2 regions of the Pseudonocardia sp. Ae150A_Ps1 genome follow, and region 2 is predicted to be linked to the other one. Evidence: riboswitches for the same ligand, from Rfam matches in the RefSeq annotation. Region 2 holds a riboswitch; the other holds the start of a gene.
The links. Region 2 has a riboswitch for cobalamin ahead of metE (5-methyltetrahydropteroyltriglutamate--homocysteine S-methyltransferase). Riboswitches for the same ligand answer to the same signal wherever they lie in the genome.
Positions count from the first base shown of each region.

Region 1: linked by a shared signal. The riboswitch ahead of Ae150APs1_RS06600 (hypothetical protein) and the one ahead of metE (5-methyltetrahydropteroyltriglutamate--homocysteine S-methyltransferase) in region 2 are both predicted to bind cobalamin.

Region 1 is NZ_MCIJ01000001.1:1,488,509-1,497,679, reverse strand. Features, by position in the region: gene Ae150APs1_RS06610 (MarR family transcriptional regulator) at 1-202, shown strand, start outside; gene Ae150APs1_RS06605 (chloride channel protein) at 290-1,840, shown strand; cobalamin riboswitch at 1,843-2,030, shown strand; gene Ae150APs1_RS06600 (hypothetical protein) at 2,066-2,455, shown strand; gene Ae150APs1_RS06595 (DNA polymerase IV) at 2,463-4,046, opposite strand; gene Ae150APs1_RS06590 (4'-phosphopantetheinyl transferase superfamily protein) at 4,043-4,750, opposite strand; gene Ae150APs1_RS06585 (hypothetical protein) at 4,853-5,176, opposite strand; gene Ae150APs1_RS06580 (FAD-dependent oxidoreductase) at 5,433-6,497, shown strand; gene Ae150APs1_RS06575 (cytochrome P450) at 6,608-7,819, shown strand; gene Ae150APs1_RS06570 (3-oxoacid CoA-transferase subunit B) at 7,862-8,488, opposite strand; gene Ae150APs1_RS06565 (CoA transferase subunit A) at 8,488-9,171, opposite strand, start outside.
Region 2 is NZ_MCIJ01000001.1:2,995,950-3,005,120, reverse strand. Features, by position in the region: gene Ae150APs1_RS13860 (MoxR family ATPase) at 1-376, opposite strand, end outside; gene mdo (NDMA-dependent methanol dehydrogenase) at 511-1,803, opposite strand; cobalamin riboswitch at 2,103-2,244, shown strand; gene metE (5-methyltetrahydropteroyltriglutamate--homocysteine S-methyltransferase) at 2,430-4,733, shown strand; gene Ae150APs1_RS13845 (ABC transporter substrate-binding protein) at 4,935-6,464, shown strand; gene Ae150APs1_RS13840 (ABC transporter permease) at 6,461-7,405, shown strand; gene Ae150APs1_RS13835 (ABC transporter permease) at 7,498-8,259, shown strand; gene Ae150APs1_RS13830 (hypothetical protein) at 8,256-9,104, shown strand; gene Ae150APs1_RS13825 (TetR/AcrR family transcriptional regulator) at 9,113-9,171, opposite strand, start outside.

The DNA.
Region 1 (9,171 bases), 1.5 Mb from region 2:
GGACCTGGTCCGGGAGGTGACCCGGCGCCGTCGTGCGGAGATGCACCGGCTGCTCGCGACGCTGCCTGCGGGGGAACGGACCGCCGTGCGCGACGCGCTGCGGACGTTCGCCGCCGCGGCGGGCGAGGTGCCCGAGACGGACTGGGCCGTCGCCCCGCTGTCCGTGGGCGAGCAGGACGACCAGGGCGGGGCAGCCCGGTGAGCGCCGTCGCCGGAGCCCCCCCGCCCGGCCCTCCGTGCGCTGCACCGGGCGCTCGTCGGTACCCGGCCCGGCCTGGTCGGCCTCGCCGTGATCATCGGCGTCGGAGCCGGGGTGGGCTCGGTGCTGTTCCACGAGCTGATCCTCGGTGTGACCTGGCTGGTCACCGGCCGGGAGGACTACTCCGGCGCAGGGCGCGTCCCGTCGGAGCACCTGCCCGCGCTGGGGGTCTGGTTCCTGCTGGTCGCGCCGGTGCTCGGCGGGCTCGTGTACGGGCCGCTGGTCCAGCGGTTCGCACCGGAGGCCCGCGGGCACGGCGTCCCCGAGGTGATGGTCGCGGTTGCGCGCCGCGGCGGCCGGATCCCGGCGACGGTGGCCGGGGTGAAGGCGCTCGCGTCCGGGATCTGCATCGGCACCGGCGGCTCGGTCGGCAGGGAGGGGCCGATCGTGCAGATCGGGTCCGCGCTCGGCTCGGCGATCGGGCAGTGGCTGCGGGTGCCGTCGACCCGGCTGGTGCTGATGGTCGCCTGCGGGGCGGCGGGCGGGATCTCCGCGACGTTCGACGCGCCGATCTCCGGTGTCGTCTTCGGGCTGGAGCTGATCCTCCGGTCGTTCGGCGCGGAGGCCTTCGGTGTGCTGGTGATCAGCTCGGTGACCGCGAACGTCACCGCCGAGCTGATCGCCGGGGACCGCGCGATCCTCACGCTGCCGCACTTCGAGCTGGGCAGCGCCGCGCAGCTGCCGCTCTACGCCCTGCTCGGGCTGCTCGCCGGGCTGCTCGGCTGGGCGTTCGCGCGGATCCTCTACCGGATCGAGGACGTGTGCGACGCGGTCTGGCGCGGCCCGGAGTGGCTGCGCCCCGCCGTCGGAGGGTTGTTGCTGGGGGCGTTGCTGCTGGCCCTGCCGCAGATGTACGGCGTCGGCTACCCGGTGCTGGAGGGGGCGATCGAGGGCCGGTACGTGTTCGGGTTCCTGCTCCTGCTGGTGATCGGCAAGATCGTCGCGGCGAGCCTGACCATCGGGATCGGCGGGTCCGGCGGCGTGTTCGCGCCCTCGCTGTTCATCGGCGGGCCGGCCGGGACCGCGTTCGGGGTCGCCGCCGCGGCCGCGTTCCCCGCGCTGCACCTCGACCCCGGGGCGTTCGGGCTGGTCGGGATGGCGGCGGTGTTCGCCGGGGCCGCGCACGCCCCGATCACCGCGGTGCTCATCGTGTTCGAGCTGACCGGCGACTACGCCCTGATCCTGCCGCTGATGGCGGCCGTCGTGCTCGCCACCGGGCTCTCGCACCTGGTCTCGCGGGACGACATCTACACGCTCAAGCTGCTCCGGCGCGGTATCGACCTCGCCGCCGACACCCCCACCGACGAGGCGTTGCGATGGGTGACGGTCGGCGAGGTGATGCGTCCCCTCGACCCCGCCGACGACGGCGGGGCCTCCCCGGCCGACGGGCGTCCGCAGCCGGGGGCCGGTGGGCCGCTCACCCCGGACACCCCGGTGCACGACGTCCTGGACCTGCTCGCGGCGCACCGCGGGGCCGGGCTCCCGGTGCGGGAGACACCGGACGGCCCGCTGCTGGGCACGCTCGCCGAGCACGACGTCCTCGATCATCTGCGGGGTGTGGGCTCCGCCGGTCGTGGTTGACCCTCGCCCGTCCGCGTGATGGGCTCGGTGACGACGACGGTGCAGGAAGCCGGTGCGAGTCCGGCGCGGTCCCGCCACTGTCATCGGGGAGCGCGTCCCCACCCACGGTCACGGCCCACCACGGGCGGGAAGGCCGGGGGCGCGTGACGATCCGCGAGCCAGGAGACTGGCCGTCGTCGCAGGAGATCCACTGGTGAGGGCGAGGACCCTCGAGGAGGTCATGCGATGAGCGACGACGCGCGCCCGGTCCTGGTCGTGCTCGGCACCGAGCCCGACGCCGGGTCCGGCCCGGCCGGTTGCGGGGCCGACGACCTGCTCGCCGAGGCGGACACCGTCTTCACGTTCCCCCGCGGGCCCGAGTCGGTCGCGCTGTTCTACGCCGAGGCGTGGCGGGTCGAGGGGGTGTCCCCGCGCGACGCGGTGGCGCGCTTCACCACCTGGGCGGGCGCCGCCCCGTCCGGCACCGCGGTGCTGCTCGTGGCGGGGGAGCCGAGGTCCGACGTCGCGCTCGGCGCCGTGCTGGACGGCCTCGAGCGCTGCTGCCCGGACCTCGATGTCCGCGTCCCCGCCGGGACCCGGGTCGCGCCCCCGCACCGGAGCCCGCTGATCGGCTGACCGGGGTTCAGGCGGGTGCCTGCCAGCTGCTGAGCGGATCGGCGCGGGCCAGGACGGGGTCGGACGCGTCGAGGGTGCGGGTGCGGCCCGGGCCGGTCAGCGCCGTCTCGAACCGGACGGTCACGCGGCCGTGCCCCGCTCCCTGGACCCAGCCGTGCCCGTGCTCGGGATGGTGGACGTCGTCGCCCGCGGCCCGCGGCCGGTCCGGGTCGGGCACCCGGTCCGGACGGGTGGGGCCCGGGCCGACCGTCGGCGGTGCCGGCTCGTCGGTCACCGCCGGTAGCGCCGGCTCGTCGGCCGCCGCCGCCACGGTGGTGACGACGGCGTGGCCGGCGATCGTCGCGGTACCGCCCGGGACGCCGGGCTCCGCGGCCGCTGCTCCGCCGGTGCCGCGCTCCGGTCCACCGGGGCCCGGCTCCGGGGAGTCGGTGCCGCCCGGCTCCGCGGTGTCGCTGCTCGTCGCCGCCCGCCAGCCCTGCTCCGACGGGACCGCCTCGAACAGCGCGAGCGGCGGCTCGTCGCCGAACCCGGACACCGACACCCCGAGCAGCCGGACCCCGCCCTCGCCGACCGCGGTGTCGGCCAGCCGGCGGGCCACCGCGGTCAGCGTGGCGAGGTCCCGGCTGGGGAACGGGGTCGTCTCCGACCGGGTGTGGGTCGTGAAGTCCCCGGTCCGCGCCTTGACGGTGACGGTGCGCGCGGCGCGCCCGTCGGCGACGAGCCGCCGGTGCACCGCGACGCAGATCGACGCGACGGCGTCGTGCACCGCCGTCATCGCGGTGAGGTCGGTGTCGAACGTGGTCTCCGCGGAGATCTGCTTGGCGGCGCCGCGCGGCGCGACCGGGCGGTCGTCGATCCCGCGGGCGAGCCGGTGCAGCTCGGTGCCCATCGCGGTGCCGAGCACCCCGGCGACCTCGCGCCCGTCCATGGCGGCGAGCTGGCCGATCGTCTCGATCCCGATCTTCCGCAGCGCCTCACCGGAGACGGGTCCGATGCCCCACAACGACCGCACCGGCAGTGCGGCGAGCACGGTCTCCTGCTCGGCGTGGGCGATCACCCGCAGCCCGTCCGGCTTCGCCAGCTCGGAGGCGATCTTCGCGATCTGCTTGCCGGACCCGGCCCCGACCGACGCCGGCAGCCCGGTCCGCTCCCGCACCGCCGCGCGCAGCCGGGTGCCGAACTCGTCGACCGCCGCCGGATCCGCCCCGGCCAGCACCGGCGGTTCGATGAACGCCTCGTCCACCGACACCGGCTCCAGCACCGGGGAGAACTCCGCGAGCACCCCCATCACCTGGTCGGAGATCGCCTTGTACAACGCGAACCGGGGCGGCAGCACGGTCGCGTGCGGGCAGCGGCGCCGGGCCTGGCCCATCGGCATCGCCGAGCGCGCCCCGAACACCCGCGCCTGGTAGCTCGCCCCGGCGACGACGCCGCGCGGACCGGCCCCGCCGACCAGCACCGGCCGGTCGGCGAGCGTCGGCCGGGTGAGCTGCTCGACGGAGGCGAAGAACGCGTCCATGTCGAGGTGCAGCACCCATCGGGCGGACGCGGTCCGCGGGGCGCCCGGGCTCCTCCCGTCCGGTGTCGTCACCGCCCCATGGTGCCCCGGACCACCGACAGGACCGCGTCGCCGTCGGCGACGTCGATCCGGGGCGCGGCGTGCCCGGCACCGGCGACCGCGCCGGGGTGGTCGGGGTGCGGGGTGGCGACGTCGGCGACCCACCACGGCCCGCCCGCATCCGGCCAGTCGAGGATGCGGGCGTCGGCGTCCGGCGCGGAGAGCGTGATCGCCTCCATCGGGCTGCTCAGGCCCTCGCCGGTGGCCTTGAGCAGGGCCTCCTTCCGGGCCCACGTGACGAGGAACCCGTCGGCCGCGAGCACGCCCGCGTCGCGCTCGGCGGGGGAGAGGGCGTGCCGGGCGAGGCCGTCCAGGTCGGGGAGGGGCCTGTGCTGCTCGACGTCGACGCCGACCGGCCCGGCCCCCAGCGCCACGCCGACGAGCGCGCCGGAGTGGGTGAGGGAGAAGCCGGGGTCGTCGTGCCGGCCGGTGAGCCGGGGCTTGCCGTGCGGCCGGCCGCAGCGACAGGTGCGGTCGAGAGCGAGCCCGGCCGGATCGGCGTCGAGATGCGTGCCAAGGACGAGGCGGGTCAGCGCGTGCGCGGCGAGGTAGCGGGCGCGGTCGTCGTCGCGGCGCAGCGCGGCCATCCGGTCGCGCTCGTGGTCGTCGAGCAGCGCGACGAGATCGGGCCGGGAGGAGGGCTCGACCGGCGCGGCCCACCAGACGGAGACGGTCACGGCGGACAGCGTCGCACGGGCCACCGACAGCGGGGGTGGTGCTCGGGTGTGATCACGGTCCGGGGCCCGTGCCCGGTGACGGGCACGGGCCCCGGAGACCGGTCAGCCGGACCGGCGGGCGGCGAAGTCCGTGCGGACGTGCGCGGGCTTCACGTGCGGCGTCGGTCCCGCGGTGCGGGGCGCGGCCGGGCCGGACGCCCCGCCGGAGCCCTTCCCGCGCTTCGCGGCACGGCGTTCGGCGCGGTTGGCCGGGCGGTCGGACGCGCCGGTGCCGGGCACGGTCGCGGCACCCGTGCCGGTGGTACCGGTGTCCGGGCCCGCCGCGGAGGGTCCGGGCAGGAGGGCCGGGGACGGCACGGTGGTGCCGCCGCCGGACGTGGTGGTGTCGCCGGGCGTGGCGGTGGAGCGGGATCGGGTGGTGCGCATACGGGCCTCCAGGTGATGACGGGTCGGACGTTGACCGAGGAGGGCCGGTGACGTGCCGGAACGCCGGACGGCAGGATGCGGCGGAGCGCGCGGCATCGGTTCCGGGCCCGGGGACGGACGTCACGGGCCGGCGGGCGCGGGGACTCGCGGGAGGAGCCCCGGCGGGCCGCTCAGAGGAACCGGATCAGCATGGCGGGAACGGTAGGAGACCACCGCCACGGCGTGCCACCGGTTTTCCGCGGCTACCGTCGCGCCGGTGGACGCGCACCTGACGGACCTGGTCGTGATCGGCGGCGGGATCGCCGGTGTGTCGGTGGCCTACGAGCTGGCCGCGCACGCGCGCGTCGTGCTGCTGGAGGCCGAGACCGACATGCCGGTGCACTCGACCGCACGGTCCGCGGCGACCTACATCCCCGGGCACGGGTCGGGGCCGTTCCGGGCGCTGATCGCGGCGTCCGGGCCGCGTTTCGCCGCGCTGCCCGACGAGCTCGGCACCCCGCCGCTGCTGACCCCGCGCCCGGTGCTGCACGTCGGCACCGACGACGACGGCGCCGCTGCCCTGGCCGCGATGCTCGCCGACCAGGCCGGCGAGCCGGGCGCCCCGGTGGCGCTGGACCCGGACGAGGCGCACCGCCGGGCACCCGTCCTGCGCCGGCCGCCCCGGGCCGCCGCCTGGACCGCCGGCGCGGCCGACGTCGACACCGCGGCCCTGCACGACGGCTACCGGCGCGGCCTGCGCGCCCGCGGCGGCACCGTCCTGCGCGACGCCCGGGTGAGCGCGCTGGCCCGCGACGGCGACGGCTGGACCGCGCGGACGGTCGCCGGGCACGTCGTGCGGGCCGGCGCCGTCGTCGACGCCGCCGGGGCCTGGGCCGACGAGGTGGCCGCACTGGCGGGCGTCTCCGGCGCCGGGCTGGTGCCGCACCGCCGCACGATCGCCGCCTGCCCGGTCGCCGATCCGTCGGTGCTCCGCCCGGGCGGAGCACCGCTCCCGCTGATCGCGGACGCGGCCGAGCGCTGGTACCTCAAGCCCGAGGCCGACGCCGTCCTGGTGTCACCCGCCGACGAGACCCCGCAGCCGCCCGGCGACGCCCGGCCCGACGAGCTCGACGTCGCGCTCGCGCTGGACCGGGTCGGCGAGGCGATCACGCTGGGCCTGCGCTCGGTGCGGACCGCATGGGCCGGCCTGCGGACGTTCGCCCCGGACCGGGCCCCGGTGCTGGGTGCCCGCCCCGGTCACCCCGGCTTCCACCTCGTCGCGGGGCAGGGCGGGTCCGGGATCGAGTCCGCCCCGGCGCTGGCCGCCCTGCCGCGTCGGTGATCCTCGGGCGGCCGGCCCCGGCGGACGTCGCGCTGGACCCGGATGTGTGCTCCGCCACTCGTCTCGGCTGATGTAAGCGGTCGCTTACCCATCGCTGGCACCATGGGGACATGGCGCTGACCACCACCGGCACCGAGCCGCACGCCCTGTTCTCCGGCGACTTCTGGACCGACCCGCACCCCGCCTACGCGGCGCTGCGCGACGACGAGCCGGTGCGCGAGCTGGCGCTGCCGGACGGGAAGGCGTGGCTGATCACCCGCTACGCCGACGTCCGGGAGGCGTTCGTCGACCCACGGCTGTCGAAGGACTGGCGCTACACGCTGCCGGCGGACCAGCGGGACGAGCACGCCGCGGCGCCGACGCCGATGATGATCCTGATGGACCCGCCGGACCACACCCGGCTGCGGAAGCTGGTCAGCCGCTCGTTCACCGTCCGGCGGATGAACGAGCTGCAGCCGCGGGTCGAGGAGATCACCCAGGAGCTGCTGGACCGGCTGCCCGCCGACCGGCCGGTCGACCTCATGCGGGAGTACGCGTTCCTCGTCCCGGTGCTCGTGATCTGCGAGCTGCTCGGCGTGCCTGCGGAGGACCGGGACCAGTTCTCCGCGTGGTCGTCGGTGATGGTCGACGACTCGCCGCAGGAGGAGAAGTTCGCCGCGATGGGCAGCCTGCACGGCTACCTGAGCGAGCTCATCGAGCGCAAGCGCACCGAGCCCGACGACGCGCTGCTCTCGTCGCTGCTCGCGGTCAGCGAGGCCGACGGCGACACCCTGTCCCACGAGGAGCTCGTCGCCATGGCGATGCTGCTGCTCATCGCCGGGCACGAGACGACGGTCAACCTGATCGGCAACGGCGTCCTGGCCCTCCTGACCCATCCCGGGGAGCGGGCGAGGCTGCAGGACGACCCGTCACTGATCACGTCGGCGGTGGAGGAGTTCCTGCGCTTCGAGTCGCCGGTGACGAACACGCCGATGCGGTTCGCGAGCGAGGACGTCACCTACTCCGGGGTGACCATCCCCGCCGGGTCGACGGTCATGCTCGGCCTGGCCGCGGCCAACCGGGACCCCGCGTGGACCGAGCGGGCCGAGGAGCTCGACATCACCCGGGACGCGTCCGGCGGGGTGTTCTTCGGGCACGGCATCCACTTCTGCCTGGGCGCCCAGCTGGCACGCACCGAGGGACGGGTGGCGATCGGGAAGCTGGTCGCGCAGCGCCCGGACCTCGCGCTCGCCGTCGACCCGTCGGAGCTGACCTACCGCGAGTCGACCCTGGTCCGCGGGCTGACGGGGATGCCCGTCACGGTGGGCGCTGCGCGCCCGTGAGTGGTTGACGCGGTCAGGACCGCGTCAACCACTCACGAGCCGTCAGGCCAGCGGGGCGCCGGTCTTCTCCCGCACCTCGTCGGCGGAGACGCCCGGGGCGGTCTCGACCAGCGCGAGACCGTCGGGTGTCACGTCGATGACGGCGAGGTCGGTGACGATCCGGGTCACGCAGCCCAGGCCGGTGATCGGCAGCGAGCAGCGCTCGACGATCTTCGGTGACCCGTCCTTCGAGACGTGGTCCATCATCACGACGACGCGCCGGGCGCCGTGCACGAGGTCCATCGCGCCGCCCATCCCCTTGATCATCTTGCCGGGGACGGCCCAGTTCGCGAGATCGCCGTTCGCCGCGACCTCCATGCCGCCGAGGACGGCGACGTCGAGCTTCCCGGCCCGGATCTGGCCGAAGCTCTCCGCAGACCCGAAGTAGGCGGCGCCGTCGGCGACGGTGACGGTCTCCTTGCCGGCGTTGATCAGGTCGGGGTCGATCTCGTCGTCGGTGGGGTAGGGACCGACGCCGAGGATCCCGTTCTCCGAGTGCAGGACCACCGTGCGGCCGTCGGGGATGTGCCCGGGGACCAGGGTCGGCATGCCGATGCCGAGGTTCACGTACGACCCGTCCGGGAGTTCCTCGGTGACCCGGGCGGCCATCTCGTCGCGTGTCAGGGCCATCAGCCGCTCACCGTCCTGAACTCGACCGGCTTCTCCACGCCGGGCACGTGCAGGACGCGCTGGACGTGGATGCCGGGGGTGTGCACGTGGTCCGGGTCGATCTCGCCCGGCTCGACCAGGTGCTCGACCTGCGCGATCGTGACCCGGCCCGCGGCGGCCGCGTCCGGGTTGAAGTTTCGCGCCGAACGCCGGAACACGAGGTTGCCGTGCCGGTCGCCCTTCCAGGCGTGGACCAGCCCGAAGTCGGGGGTCAGTGCGCGCTCGAGGACGTAGGACACGCCGTCGAACTCGCGGACCTCCTTCTCGGGCGACATGACCGCGACGGAGCCGTCGGGTGCGTAGCGCCAGGGGAGGCCGCCGTCGGCGACGAGCGTGCCGACACCGGCCGGGGTGTAGAACGCCGGGATCCCCGCGCCCCCGGCGCGCAGCCGCTCGGCGAGCGTGCCCTGCGGGGTCAGCTCCAGCTCCAGCTCGCCGCCCAGGTACTGGCGGGCGAACTCCTTGTTGTTGCCGACGTAGGAGCCGATCGTGCGCCGGATCCGGCCGGCGGACAGCAGGGTGCCGAGGCCGAAGCCGTCGACGCCGAGGTTGTTCGAGATCGTCTCCAGATCGGTCGCGCCCTGCTCCAGCAGGGCGGCGATCAGCACCGTCGGGACCCCCGACATGCCGAACCCGCCGACCGC
Region 2 (9,171 bases):
GGTCGGGGGCGTCCTCGACGACCTGCCCGATCTTCTCGCGCAGGATCTGGGTGTACATGAGCTGCTTGCCGTAGTCCCACTCGTACAGGGCCTTGGTCTCGTCCTGGCCCTCGTAGCACTGCAGGCGCAGCAGCCGGCGTCCGGTGGCGAGCGCGAGCATCTTCGCGAGCTCGGTCTTGCCGACGCCGGCGGGTCCCTCCAGCAACAGCGGCTTGTCCAGCCGGGTCAGGAGGAAGACGGTGGTCGCCAGCCGGGTGTCGGCGATGTAGCCCTGCTCGCGCAGGGCCTCGACGACCTGGTCGACGGATTCGAACGGGGCGCCTGCGCCGATCGCGGCAGCAGCCTCGGGCGCAGAGGGGACAACAGCCTCGGTCACGTTGGGTTTCTCCTTCGCAGGCCGCACCGGCGGTGGTGCAGCGGGCCCCGCAGCCAGCGGGCCCACCCGTCACGAGTATCACTCGCGCGGCGTGGGCCCGCTGGTGCGAAATTCTCGACGGACTGACCGGACGATCAGGTCAGGAGGTCGTCCAGGTCGCCGTTGATGGAGTGGTCGACGACCGGGCGGACGGTCTCGAAGGTGCACTCCTTGGGGTTGCCCGGGGTGCAGGCGTCACCCAGGACGTGGTTGGTGATCCGGTCGACGTCCGCCGCGTCACCGACGATGGTCGGCGAGTTCTCGTAGAACTTGGTCGGGCCCTGGCCCAGCCGGTTCTTCGAGTAGGTGTCCTGCTTGACGTCGGCGAACTTCTCCGGGATGCCCACGTCGCGCAGCAGCCGGATCGAGGCGGCCAGCGCGGCGTCGGCGGCCTGCGGCTTGGTCATGCCGCGGGTGTCGATGCCCATGGCCTCCGCGATGTCCGCGAAGCGCTCGTAGGTGACCGGCATGTTGAACGCCCACACGCGGGGGAGCGCGATCGCGTTGTTCAGGCCGTGGTGGGTGTCGTAGAACGCCGACACCGCGTGCGAGATCGAGTGGATGATGCCGAGGCCGCCCGAGTTGAACGCCTGGGCCGCGATGTACTGCGCGTACATCATGCCCTCGCGGCCGGGCAGGTCCTGGCCGTTCCACACCGCCGCGCGCAGGTTCTGCGAGGTCAGCTTGATCGCGTGCAGCGCGTTGCCCAGCGACGGCTGGAAGTTCAGCCGCGACACGTAGGGCTCGGAGGCGTGCGCGAGCACGTCGAAGCCGCACTGCGCGGTGTAGTCGACCGGGCAGTCGTAGTAGAGCACCGGGTCGTCGATCGCGAGGGTGGTGACCGACGCGTCGTCGAACGCCACGTACTTGTGCGGGTTGTCCGGGTCGGTCGTGGTGTCGGTGATCACGTACGCCCACGAGGTCTCCGAGCCGGTGCCGGCCGTGGTGGAGACCGCGATGTGCGGCGGGTTGGCCGGGTTCTCGGACTTGTTGAAGCCCTCGAACTCGTTGACGTTGCGGCCGTCGTGGGCGACCGAGATGCGGGCGCCCTTGCAGGCGTCGTGCGAGGACCCGCCGCCGATGGAGACGAAGGAGTCGCAGTTGTTCTCCTGGTACAACGCGACGGCATCCATCGAGTTGTAGTCCTTGGGGTTCGACTCGACCTTGTCGTACACGACGACCTCGAGGCCGTGGTACTTCATCGACTCGACGATCTTGTGGACGATGTCGGTGCCGCGCAGGCCCGACGTCATGACCAGGGTCTTCTTGAAGCCCAGCTTGAGCGCTTCCGGCCCGATCAGCTCGTGGGAGCCGGGACCCATGAGTGCCCGCGGGAACGGGTGGAACTCCTTGATGGGGAACGGCTTGAGCAGCTCGTCTACCTGCATGTCAGCCCTTTCTGAGGCAGGCGGATGGGTCGATTCCGCACGCTAGGGGGGCTGTGGCCGTGAGCACAGGGGTGATCGCGATTACCCGTCGGGCGTCCGGGCAGGACGCCCCTCCGAACGGAGGAGGCAGGGATAGGTCGCCCTGGGGCTCGGGTGGGAGCGGGCGAACGTGTTGCCACTCTATGGCAACAAGCACCGTCCGGCAATGCCTGGCCTGGCCCCGTCCGGATCCCTGATCTATGGTCGGTCCCGCCGACGGTTCGCCGGCGCGGTCCCGGGAGGGGCCGGGCGGGCGAGGCAAGAGGGAACCCGGTGCGACTCCGGGACTGCCCCGCAGCGGTGAGTGGGAACGACCGCCGTCATGAGCACTGGGAGCGATCCCGGGAAGCGACGGCCAGTAGGACGTGCACCCGTGCACGACGCCCGCGAGTCCGAAGACCTGCCGACGGTGCGTGTGCCGGCCGGTGCACGCGATCCGTGGTCCCGAGGGAGGGCCGAGCGGACGACCGGGCATCGCCGTGCCCGCCGGACAGGGTCCGGTGTGGACGGCCGAGCCGTCCCGGTCGTGACGTCGCCCTCCCGCGAGGCCCGGGTCACCCCCACCGCGCTCGCGAGGAGAGAGGGCCGTGACGACTTCGTCCGAATCGGGCACCGCAAGCACCGTTCTGGGATACCCCCGGATCGGGCCGTACCGGGAGCTCAAGCGCGCGACCGAGGCGTTCTGGGCCGGGAGGTCCGGCGCTTCGGCGCTGCACGACGTGGCAGGCGGACTGCGACGGGACACCTGGACCGGATTGCGCGACGCCGGCCTGGGGCAGGTCCCGGGCAACACGTTCTCGTTCTACGACCACGTGCTCGACACCGCGCTCGCCGTCGGGGCCGTGCCGGAACGGTTCGCCGGCATCGAGGATCCGCTGGAGCGGCTGTTCGCGATGGCCCGCGGCCGCACCGGCGCCCCGGCCTGCGAGATGACCAAGTGGTTCGACACGAACTACCACTACCTCGTCCCCGAGATCGGGCCGTCGACGCGACTGGCCCCGGGGAGCCGCAAGGCGCTCGACGAGTTCCGGGAGGCGCTGCGCTCCGACGTCCTGACCCGCCCGGTGCTGGTCGGGCCGGTGACCTTCCTGCTGCTGTCCAAGCCTGCCGAGGGGTCGCCGGAGGACTTCCGGCCGCTGGACCTGCTCGGCCCGCTCGTCGAGGTCTACCGGGATCTGCTCGCCGAGCTCGCCGACGCCGGTGCCGAGTGGGTCCAGCTCGACGAGCCGGCCTTCGCCGCCGACCGCACCGACCCCGAGGTCGCGGCACTGCGGAAGGCCTACGACCGGCTCGCGTCGGCGCCGCGCCGGCCGAAGATCCTGGTCGCGTCGTACTTCGGTGAGCTCGGCCGGGCGCTGCCGGTGCTCGCGTCGACCGCTGTCGAGGGGCTCGCCCTGGACCTCGTCGCGGGCCGGGCGGATCTCGACGGGATCGACTCGGTCGAGGGGCTGGGCCGCAAGCGGGTGCTGGCCGGCGTCGTCGACGGCCGCAACGTCTGGCGCACCGACCTCGACGCCGCGCTGTCCGACGCGACCCGGCTGACCGGCGTCGCGGGGCGGGTGGAGGTCTCGACCTCGTGCTCGCTGCTGCACGTGCCCTACGACCTGGAGGCGGAGACCGCGCTGCCCGCCGACGTCGTCGACATGCTGGCCTTCGCCCGCCAGAAGGTCGACGAGGTCGTGCTGCTCGGGCGTGCGCTGCACGAGGGCCGGGCCGCGGTGGCCGACGCGTTCGACGCCGCGAAGGCCACCCGGGAGCGGGTGGCCGCGGCGTCCCGGCGCGACGAGGGCGTGCGCAGCCGGTTCGCCGAGCTGGGCGCCGACCACTACCGGCGGCCCGCGGGTGACGTGCGGGCCAAGGCGCAGCGCGAGGCGCTCGGCCTGCCCGACGTGCCGACGACGACCATCGGGTCGTTCCCGCAGACCGCGGAGATCCGCAAGGACCGCGCCGCGCACCGGCGCGGCGACATCACCGACGACGAGTACACCGGGCGGATGCGCCGGGAGATCGAGCGCGTGGTGCGGCTCCAGGAGGACATCGGCCTGGACGTGCTCGTGCACGGTGAGCCCGAGCGCAACGACATGGTCCAGTACTTCGCCGAGAACCTCGACGGGTTCGCCACGACCGAGCTCGGCTGGGTGCAGTCCTACGGCTCGCGCTGCGTGCGGCCGCCGATCCTGCACTCGGACGTCTCCCGCGCGGAGCCGATCACCGTCGGCTGGGCGACCTACGCGCAGTCGCTGTCGGACCGGTACGTGAAGGGCATGCTGACCGGGCCCGTCACCATCCTGGCCTGGTCGTTCGTCCGCGACGACCAGCCGCTCGGCGACACCGCCCGGCAGGTCGGGCTGGCGCTGCGCGACGAGGTCGTCGACCTCGAGGCGGCCGGGATCCGGATCATCCAGGTCGATGAGCCCGCGCTGCGCGAGCTGCTGCCGCTGCACGAGCGCGACCGGCAGTCCTATCTGGACTGGGCGGTGGACTCGTTCCGGATGTCCGTCGGCGGGGTCGCGGACACCACGCAGATCCACACGCACCTCTGCTACTCCGAGTTCGGCGAGGTCGTCGGGGCCATCGACGGCCTGGACGCCGACGTCACCACGGTCGAGGCGGCCCGGTCCCGGATGGAGGTCCTCGGCGACCTCGGGCCCGGGGTGCCGCGCGGGCTCGGCCCGGGCGTCTACGACGTCCACTCGCCCGAGGTCCCGGACACCGACGAGCTCGCCGGGCAGCTCACCGCGGCGCTGCACCACATCGGTGCCGAGCGGCTGTGGGCCAACCCGGACTGCGGGCTCAAGACGCGCGGTGAGCCCGAGACCGTCGCCGCCCTGACCAACCTGGTCGCGGCCGCCCGCCGGGTCCGCTCCGGCGGGGTACCGACCACCGGCTGACGCCGGTGCGCTCCCGTGGCGCCGGCCGGTACCGGCCGTCCCGTCCGGCGCCGCGGGGGCATCTCCATCCCTGACCGGGATGGTGATCACGGATCGGGAAGCTGCGCGGCCGGATCCGGCCGCAAGACTTCCGGATCCGTGATCAGAGCTGTTGCTCACGTCCATCTTGTCTGAACAGTTCGTCAGATGTAGCTGTATGTCGTGATCGCACGACGACGTGGCCGGTACGCCCTGGCCGCACTGGCCACCGCGACCGCCCTGCTCCTCGCCGGCTGCGGCGGCGGTACCGGTGGTAGCCCCGATCCCGCCGGTGAGCTGACGGTGGCGCTCCAGTTCCCGCCCCGCTCGGACTACGCCTTCGACGCGGACGACGGGGCCCGCCTCCAGTCCCTCGGCGTCGCCGAGACGCTGACCACGGTGGACGACCAGGCGCAGCCCGCACCGATGCTGGCCACCGCGTGGGAGCAGGAGGGCGACTCCTGGCGGTTCACCCTGCGTCCGGGCGTCACCTTCCACGACGGCACCCCGCTCACGCCGGACGCCGTCGTCACGGCACTGAGCTACGTCGCCGGGGGCGACGCCCCGCCGCGGGCGATCCGCGACATCGGGTTCACGGTCGCGGCGGACGGCCCCGACGCCGTGCGGATCACCACGGCCGAGCCCGACCCGGTCATGCCGCTGCGCATGTCGAGCGGCAACCTCGGGATCCTCGCCCCCGCCGCGTACGCCGGCGGTGGTGCGCCCGCGTACCTGCGGAACGCGACCGGCCCGTTCGTGCTGGACCAGGTGGACGGTGCCCAGTCGGCACAGCTCGTCCGCAACGAGCAGTACTGGGGCGAGAAGGCGGGCGCGGCCCGCATCACCGTCCGCTACGTGGAGGACCCGCAGGCCCGCGCGCTCGCCGTCCAGGCCGGTGACGTGCAGTTCGCCGAGGGCCTCCCGCAGGCCCAGGTCGAGCAGGTCCGCTCGTCGGGCGCCGAGGTCGTCGAGTACCCGAACGCTCGCACGGTCCCGTTGCAGCTCAACCAGTCCCGCGCGCCGTTCGACGACGTCCGGGTGCGGCAGGCCGTGACCGCGGCGATCGACCGCCCGGTGCTGGCGCAGCAGGTGCTCGGCGGCGGTGCGGCCCCGGCCGCGGACCTCTTCGGTGCGGCGGTGCCGTGGGGCGAGACCGATCCGCCGCCCGCGGCCGACCCCGAGCGTGCGAGGCAGCTGCTCGCCGAGGCGGGGTTCGGGCCGGAGAACCCGCTGACCGTGCAGCTGTGGACGTTCCCGAACCGCCCTGAGCTGCCGACGCTCGCGAACGCGCTCCAGGCGATGCTCGCCGAGGCCGGGGTGCGGGTCGAGATCACCGTCGGGAACTACGAGGCGCAGGAGCCCGAGGTCCTCGCCGGGAACTACGACATGTTCCTCAACTCGCGCAGCTACCTCTCCGACTTCCCGGACGCGGCGAGCACGCTCACCTCGGACTACACGTGCGAGGGCAGCTACGCCATCGACCAGTACTGCAGCCCGGCCTACGACGCGGTCGTCGCCCGGCTGAACACGACCGTCGACCCGGCCCAGCGGCAGCAGCTGTTCGCCGAGGCCGCCGGCCTGCTCACCACCGACGCCGTCGGCGTGATGCTGGTGCACCCGCTGAACACCGCCGTGCTGCGCGGCGCGACCGGGTTCACCCCGGACCCGCTGCAGATCGAGCCGATCCTGCCCCAGCTGACGCCGACGGGGTGATCGGGCTGGTCCTGCGCCGGCTGCTGGTCGTCCCGCCGGTCCTGCTCGCCGCGACGGTGCTGGTGTTCGCGCTGCCGCGGCTGGCGGACGTGGACCCGGCCCGGGCGGTACTGCGGGCCCGCTCCGCCGAGGCGGTGCCGGACCCGGCGACCGAGGCGCGGGTGCGGGCGTCGCTCGGGCTGGACGCCTCACCGGTCGAGCAGTACCTGCGCTGGCTCGGCGCGCTGCTGCGCGGTGACCTTGGGTACGGGTACGTCTTGCGGACCCCGGTCCTGGAACAGGTCGGTGGGGCGGCCGCGGTGTCCGGCCTGCTGGCGGTGCTGGCACTCGCGCTCGCCGCGGCCGTCGGGATCCCGGCCGGGGCCTACGCGGCGCGCCGGCCGGGCGGCCGGCTGGACCGGTTCCTCGGGGCGGGGACGATCGCCGGGGTCGCCGTGCCCGAGTTCGTCCTGGCGCCCTGGCTGGTGCTGGTCTTCGCGGTCGGGCTCGGTGCCCTGCCCGCCGTGGGCTGGGGCGGGCCGCAGCACCTGGTGCTGCCGGTGCTGACCCTGGCCGCGTACCCGGGCGCACTCGCCGCCCAGCTCGTCCGCGCGGAGACCGCGATGGTGCTCACCCGGCCGCACGTGCTCGTCGCCCGGGCGAAGGGCCTGGGCGAGCACTCGGTGCTGTGGCGGCACGGCGCCCGGCTCGCGACGACGTCGGTGACGGCGCTCGCCGGACTGTTCGTCGCCGGGCTGCTCGGCGGGTCCGTCGTGGTGGAGGTCGTGTTCGGCATCCCCGGCCTCGGGCGGCTGCTGCACCAGGCCGTGCCCGCCCAGGACCTCCCGGTGATCCAGGCCGGGACGCTGCTCGTGGTGACGGTCGCGGTCGTCGCCGGCGTGCTCGTCGAGATCGTCGCGACGCTGCTCGACCCGGTCCTGCGCTCGGCGGGGGACGCGTGACGGGCGTGCGGGAACGGGCCGGTGCCCGCCCCGGGCCCGTCCGTGCCGGCGCCCCGGTGCGGTGGCGCGCTCCGCGACGCCGGTGGCCGGTCGTGGCCGCCGGGTGTCTCGCCGTCGCGTTCCTCGCGTGCGTCCCGCTGCTGCTGCCCGACCCCGAGCGCGCCGACTTCGCGGGCCTGCTCGCCGGACCGTCGGCGGCGCACCCGCTGGGGACCGACCAGCTGGGCCGGGACCTGCTCTCCCGCACCCTCCACGGCGGACGCCTGACCCTCGGGCTGAGCCTGTTCGCCGTCGCCGTGACCGGGGCGTTCGGGACGGCGGTCGGTGCGGCCGCCGCCGTCACCGGTGCGTTCGGACGGCTGGTGATGCGGCTCGTCGACGTCCTCGCCGCGATCCCGGTCGTCCTCTTCGGACTCGTCGCGGCGGTGACGCTCGGACCGGGGACCACCTCGCTCCTGGTGGCCGTGACGGCGATCGCGTGGACGCCGTTCGCCCGGCAGGCGCACCTGCTGGTGCTCGCCGAGCGGGAGCGCGAGTACGTGACGGCCGCGGTCGCGCTGGGTGCGGGCCCGGTCCGGGTGCTGGTGCGGCACGTGGGCCGGAACCTGGTGCCGCCGCTGGGCGCGCACGCCTGCGTGCGGTTCGCGAGCACCCTGCTGACGATCTCGGGACTGTCGTTCCTCGGGCTGGGCGTGCAGCCGCCGACCGCCGAGTGGGGCGCGATGGTGGCGGAGGGCCGCGAGTACCTGTTCACCGCGCCGCAGGTGGTGCTCGTGCCCTCGGCCGCCGTCGTGCTGACCGCCGGGGTGGCCCTGTGGTGGGGACGGCGGTTCGACCGGGTGGGAGCCCGGTGACCGGCCGCGGCGGGATCCGGCTCGCTGCGCCGCCGGGCACCCGGCCGGTCGCCTACCGCACCCCGGTCGAGCCGGAGGACCACTGGAACCACGCCGTCGCGCTGTGCCTGCCCGCCGCGGACGCCCGGTGCGCGGCCCGGACCACCGTCACCGTGCTCGGGCCGGACCGCGACGCGCTGCGCGACACCGACCGGGCGGACGTCCTCGTCGACCTCGGTCTCGGCACCCCCACGGTCGACGCCTGCGTGCGGACCGGGGACCCGGAGCTGCTCGCCGCGCTGCGGGCGGCCGAGGGGCGCCCGCTCGACGGCGACCTCGTCGCCACCCTGGTCGCGGCCGGACCGCACCGGGTGTTCGTGACGGCCGTCGGACGGGTCGAGGTGTTCGCCGCGATCCCGCCGCCGGACGGCCGCTCGCCCGACGGCCCGCACACCCACCTCCTCCCGCAGCTCCTGCGGGCGGGGCGCACGCACGCCGCGACCGTCCCGGTGCCGGACGGGTACCTGCCGTGCGCCCACCTGTACCCGGCGCACCCGCTGACGGACCTGACGGGACGTCCGCGGCCGTTCGACGCGGACCGCCTGGCCGCGTTCGACCGGCTCCTGGAGAGGTTCGGCGACTCGGCGCAGCGGGACGTCACCGCCGAGGTGCTCCGTGCCGTCGCCGCGGGGGAGCCGCCGGGCGACCGTCCCGCGGCCCCGCCGGGCCGGGCCGCGCAGGCGGTCGCACTGCGGGTGCTCGCCCGGACCGGCACCGCCGATCCCGCCGTGCTCGACGCCTGGCGCGGCCGGGTGGCCCCGGAACCGGACCTGCTCGACCCCGACGGCGACCGCAACAGCGGCTGAGCCGGCGCTCACCGGATCCCGGCGTACCCCTCGCGTCCGGCGGCGCGGCGCAGCTCGACGCCGTCGA